Regions from separate parts of the Shewanella sp. NFH-SH190041 genome, predicted to be linked through region 2. Evidence: predicted binding sites of a transcription regulator. Region 2 holds the regulator's gene; the other holds the start of a gene.
The links. Region 2 encodes LexA, which represses DNA repair genes until DNA is damaged. Its sites were predicted from a motif close to TACTGTATNNNNATACAGTA; they were not measured.

Region 1: NFHSH190041_RS09085 (LexA family protein) is a predicted target of LexA. The motif match lies at 1,323-1,342, and genes of this name have one in related genera.

What each region holds. Positions count from the first base shown of each region.
Region 1 covers NZ_AP026070.1:2,056,234-2,059,434, forward strand. Annotated here, with positions in the region: gene NFHSH190041_RS09080 (endonuclease/exonuclease/phosphatase family protein) at 1-940, shown strand, start outside; gene NFHSH190041_RS09085 (LexA family protein) at 1,588-1,989, shown strand; gene NFHSH190041_RS09090 (Y-family DNA polymerase) at 1,989-3,201, shown strand, end outside.
Region 2 covers NZ_AP026070.1:370,478-373,678, reverse strand. Annotated here, with positions in the region: gene plsB (glycerol-3-phosphate 1-O-acyltransferase PlsB) at 1-1,434, opposite strand, end outside; gene lexA (transcriptional repressor LexA) at 1,594-2,217, shown strand; gene NFHSH190041_RS01715 (cell division inhibitor SulA) at 2,214-2,717, shown strand; partial or broken gene coxB (cytochrome c oxidase subunit II) at 3,061-3,201, shown strand, end outside.

The DNA.
Region 1 (3,201 bases), 1.7 Mb from region 2:
TTTCCCACATATGGCCAGTTTTGCCACCAATACAGGCTTAGCCAGTGGTATGGATCTGGATAATGACGGCAAAACTGATGGGCCGGGTGATGCCTGGGGCTTTGGTCAATACCATGGGCAATATGCATTTGGCCTGTTATCACGTTATCCGATTAATCATGAAAAAATTCGTACCTTCCAGCAGTTTAAGTGGAAGGATATGCCGGGTGCGACCAATGTTGCGGTGAATTGTAAGGAAGGCAACACAGCGGCATGGTGCGCTGAGCCATTTTGGTACAGCGATGCTGAATGGGCAGCTTTGCCTTTATCGTCAAAAAATCATGTTGATGTCCCCGTGACAGTGTCTTTGCAGGATAAAGAGCAGACCATACATCTGTTGATGTCTCATCCGACTCCGCCAGTATTTGATAAAGGTGATGAGGCGCCCTATAACGTGGCAAAGAATGCCGCAGAGATTGGTTTTTGGGTTGATTATATTGCCGGTAAAGATTACATGACAGATGACGCCGGCGGTAAAGGTGGATTGGCACCGGACAGCCAGTTTGTAGTGATGGGGGATTTGAACGCAGACCCTGAAAATGGTGATGGCGATCTTACAACGATTAATGCATTACTACGCCATAACAATGTCAATCATCTAGTGACGACAGGATCATTTGCGCCAAGTAGCAATGGCGCTGAGGAATGCCTGGCGAATGGTGACTGCAAACAAAGTCTTGCTGATACACCTTATCCGCGATTAATTACCAGTACTTTCGGCTTACGGGTTGATCATGTGGTGCCATCTGCAGGATTACATACGATTGATGCAGGGGTTTTCTGGCCTGCTAGTAATGAAGCAGGTTATTTATTGATGAATGATAAGCGAGTGGGGAAATATGGTAATGGCAAAGATATTTCATCTGATCATCGGATGGTGTGGATAGATATCGAATTATAATGTTCGCTTTCGCTTAATCGCATTTGACGTGAATATGCTACTGGTATAGCGATAGCAAAACTTATGCGAGGGGTATCATTCACAGCATATTACTGTGGTAAGTGATCCTTTGTAATAAAAACCCGGCTAATGCCGGGTTTTTTGTATCTGGCTTTCAGCGTTTTTTTGCGCACAGGATGTGGGTAACGAGTTCCCGCAGGGGTTCGCCAATTGTTACCGGAGAGGAACCTTGTTTAAAAATACCAAGCAAATATATATGTTAGGCAAGTTCGTTTGATATGATTTTATAAACAGCCACCGAGCATTATGCCGGGTCTTGATGTTTACGCGCTTACGATAACCATTTATAGCAAGCTATACAGTCACCTTTGGTATCATCAATAACTGTATATATATACAGTTGTCATTCGGTTTCTTGTTGGCAGAGAACATAACAGTCGATATCTGCCCGTATTTTCAACTAAATGGGCGAAATTAGCACAACCACATCTTTGGAAGTATAAAAAATGGGCTAGATCATCTTGGGTAGTCAGGCTAAGATATATGTATAAATATACAGTATTGTAGGCATGTGCTAAGAAGAGGGTGGTCGCTAATGATGTTCAAGCAAATAATAAATCCACATGGTTTAGGCGATAGGTGAAGAGATGCAGGTCATTCCTTTAGCGGCTAGCGCGGGCATTTCTGGGTTTGCCTCTCCAGCGGCAGAGTATTTACAGTCACCATTAAGCTTGGATGCATTGCTAATTTTGCACCCCAGTGCAACCTTTATTGGCCGAGCGGCTGGAGACTCTATGCAAGGGGTCGGTATTTTCAGTGGCGATATTTTGATTGTGGATCGGCATGTTGTCGTGCAGTCACAGGATGTCATTGTTGCCAATCTTAACGGCGAGTTTATCTGTAAAATTCTCGATAAGCCCCGCCGGCAATTGTGCTCGGCCAATACGGAGTTTCACACTGTCACGATTAATGAATGGGATGATTTTAGTATTGAGGGGGTTGTGGTTCATTCTATCCGCTTACATCGTCCCTGCGGGTTATTGCCATAATGTTTGCCCTGGTGGATGCCAATGCTTTTTATGCCGCTTGCGAAGTGGTGTTTCGGCCAGAGTGGCGTCATCGACCAGTGGTGGTGTTGTCTAATAATGATGGCTGTGTGGTGGCATTAAACCGAGTGGCAAAAGCTGCCGGTATCGAAAAATTCAAACCCTTTTTTATGGTACAGGCGCAATGCCGTCGGGTGGGGGCGATTGTTTGTTCCAGTAACTATGAACTGTACGGTGACTTGTCAGCCAAAATGATGACCGTGATTGGTCGGTTCGCCCCGCAGCAATATATCTATTCAATTGATGAAACCTTTTTGGCGCTGCAGCACTGTTTGGAGGCGGCAGCGGATTGGTCGGCGTATGCCCAAAATATTCGGAAGGCCGTATGGAAAGAGTGCCGATTACCGGTATGCGTAGGGCTAGGGCCTACCTTGACACTGGCAAAGTTAGCCAATCATGCAGCAAAAAATCTACCCGGTTACGCAGGTGTTTGTGTTCTGGATACGGTTGCCGCGAGGCAGAAGGTATTACTAGCAAGCGCCGTGGGTGATGTTTGGGGGATAGGCCGGCGATTGACCGTTAAATTACAACAAATGGGGATAGAAAATGCCGCCCAATTAGCGGCGATGCCAGCGAAACTGGCGCGGCAACAATTCAGTATTGAGTTAGAGCGTATCGTATTGGATTTAAATGGTATTGTGGCAAAAAACTGGTCAGCAATTCCAACGGTGCAACAACAAATTTTCTCTACCCGCTCTATGGGCGAGCGTATTACCGATGTGGTGTCATTGCAACAGGCATTAAGTAAGCATGCTGCGATTGCAGCGCAAAAGGCAAGGGGGCAGGAGATGATGTGTAAAACGCTGCAATGTTTTGTGGCGAATTCGCCCCATGATCCCCAGTTTTTCCACGCCCGACGTTTTTATCATTTTCCGGTGGCGTGCAATGATACCAGAGTGATTTCATCTATTGTGAGTCATTTGGCGCAGGAGATGTTTCGCCCGGATATTGGCTTTTACAAAATAGGGGTTGGCTTAGTGGACCTGGTTCCTGAAACACCCTTACAAACGTCTTTGTTTGAACCTATCCCTGGGGATCCGGCATTGATGCAAATGTTTGATGGGATAAATACTAAGTATGGTCGGGATACTTTGTTTTTAGCGGCTCAAGGGATATCCCCTCAGTGGAGGATGCGTCGGCAACTATTATCTCCTC
Region 2 (3,201 bases):
TAGGGTGATTGGTTCACCAAAGTTAACATAGCCCTGACCGAAGTTACCCAACTTGCGGATAGCGCCAAATACTTGCCAAACGGACTCTTTCTTTTTCTTCTTACCGCTCAATTCCTTATGGTACGTAGCCACTTCCATAACATGGTCATACCCCAGATAAACTGGCACCAAGGTTACCGGGCGCTCAATACCACGCAGTACGCTGTTTACTGTCATGGCCAACATACCGGTTTTGGGTACCAGTAAACGACCTGTGCGGGAACGGCCACCTTCAGTGAAATATTCCACCGAATAACCTTTAGCGAACAGTTGATCCAGATACTCGCGGAACACCGCAGTGTAAAGTTTATTACCGTTAAAACTGCGACGGATAAAGAATGCACCGCCCCGACGGAACAGCGGCCCTGCGGGCCAGAAATTCAGGTTGATCCCGGCGGCAATATGCGGTGGCACCATTCCTTGGAAATAAAGAATGTAAGACAGCAACAAATAATCCATATGGCTGCGGTGGCAAGGCACATACACAATTTCATGGCCATCATGGTGTAATTGGCGGATCTGCTCAGCACCTTTAATATTGATGCCGCTATATAACTTGTTCCATAGCCAGGTCAATAACCGCTCAGCGATCCGGATCAGACTGTCAGAATAATCTGCTGCAATCTCATCCATATACTCCATGGCCTTATCACGGGCTTCGCTTTCCGGGATCTTTTTACTAATAGCTTCTTCTGCTATCGCCCGTTTCACTGAGTCCGAATTAAGTAAGGAGTGGAATAACGCCTGACGGTTTGGCAGGGCAGGCCCTGTCATCACCTTACGCTGCCGACGGAAATGCACCCGAGCTACTCGGGCCAATTTGTGGGCGATGGAATGATCTGTGCCGTGTTCATCGGCCATATAACGCAGAGAAACCGCATTAGAGAACTGGATAAAGTTATGTCGACCCAGGAACAAGATCATCAAACTTTTACGCAACCAACTAGGATCTTCACGCTCCAACACCGCGGCTTTCATGGTGTCATCATCTTTACCTGGTGTACGCCCCCAAAACAGACTGACAGGCACCAACTGTACATCTAACTCTTCATCCTGCTGATGCATAGTTAACAGGCGGGTAAATGATTGAAGGAACTCTTCATCGCCGCAACGCTGTCCAAACAAGGGCTGCGCCCCTTCTAAACAGACCAGACGCGGCACTTGCTGCCCCTTCAGTAATAACGGTTCATCTGGGGAAGGCAAACCCAACTTAAGACAGGTTTCTCTTAATACATTGATGTCACTTAACGATTCCGTTTTTAGGACATACACCATGGGCCGATTGGCATCCAAATTAAGATCAGCGAACGGATCCTGCGGTACCGTAATGGTGTGTACCAGCTTTTTCTGAATCCATCGCAGGGCCTTAAACCCCAAAGAGTCATGTTTTGACATTATTTATAGCAATCTGCTTCACATCGAATTGCGGCATAGAATATCAGACATACAACACCTTGCGCTATTACTGCCAAAATCTGCCCTATTGGTTAATACTTGCACTGGTTAAAATACTGTATATACTAACAGTTACTGTATGAAAAGACAGGGAACAACATGAGACCGCTGACGCCACGCCAAGCAGAAATTCTTGAGCTGATTAAACGAAATATCCAGGATACTGGCATGCCGCCAACCCGGGCTGAAATTGCTGCCAGATTAGGCTTTAAAAGTGCCAATGCCGCAGAAGAACACCTCAAAGCCCTGGCCAGAAAAGGCTGTATTGAAATTATGCCCGGCACGTCCCGTGGTATCCGCCTAATCCAGGAAGAAAGTAGTAATGATGACGATGCAGGTTTGCCATTAATCGGCCAAGTTGCTGCCGGGGAACCTATCCTGGCCCAAGAACATGTCGAACAGTATTACCAAGTCGATCCCGCAATGTTCCGACCATCAGCAGATTTTCTGCTTCGGGTACGGGGCGACAGCATGAAGAATATCGGTATTCTGGAAGGTGATTTGCTGGCAGTGCACAAAATGCAAGAAGCCAGAAATGGCCAAGTTGTTGTTGCTCGCGTTGAAGATGATGTCACGGTAAAACGCTTCGAAAAACAAGGTGAACTCGTCTACCTCCATGCAGAAAATGAAAATTACGCACCTATTAAAGTGGATCTGCGCTATCAGCATTTAACCATCGAAGGTCTGGCTGTTGGGGTAATCCGCAACGGGGACTGGCTATGAAAAAAGTATTGGGCGTAGCGCCTAGGCATCCGGGGCTATGGAAAAACCCGGCTTTCAGCAAAACACCAGCAGAAGTGATTCACACATTAAAATCCAGGGATCATGGCCTTAATGAACTGCGGGCTCACGCAGCTGTACTGGCACAACTCAGCCAGCAGGGGCGTTGGATTGTGCTGATTAATGCGCCCAATATTGGCTACAAACAGGTTCTTGCCAATGCCGAAGTGCGTATGGACCGGGTGTTACTGGTGCGTGCAAGAGACGAAGTTGAGGCGTTATGGGCCATGGAAAAAGCCCTGACCAGTGGTACGTCCAGTGCTGTAGTCACTTGGTCGACACCTTTGGATGACAGAGATAACCGCCGACTCCAGCTTGTGGCTAAGAGTGCTCGAGCAACAGGATGGCTGATTGAAAATGTAAGTGTTCACAAACACGAAGAAGTAGAAAATAACTACTGTTTACCTTTATTACCGGCCACTAACTTACCCGCTGTACATTAGTTGATTTATTTATCAGCCCCAACTTTCGGGGCTGTACCCGCTATATCAAAGATAATTCTTGACCTTGATCAAACTTTAAACAGCAAGTAATGTAACTTCATGGTGTTGCATTTTTAGCCGCATTTGTTTTGCATCGTCTAAAATCAGACACTTGGACATATAAATCGATAATGAACACCAGCGATAAGTGTGCCGTTTGATGTCAGTCAGACTGTGTTAATCACATCAATACACTTGCAGTCATCGTTGCTTTTTGTGGGAACTGAAGAGTTTGCATAGAGCATAGTATTACTGTGTGGCTCTTCTTTGTAGTTGCATTTGCAATTGACAGAGGAGATGTCTTTTGAAGCATTTGCTGTATTTGATAGCGGGGTTAAGTTCTCCCGTAATGGCATCTGAATTGCCACTGAATATGACCAAGGGTGTGACTGAAATCAGTCAACAGGTCTACGACCTTCACATGATCATCCTCTATATCTGCTGT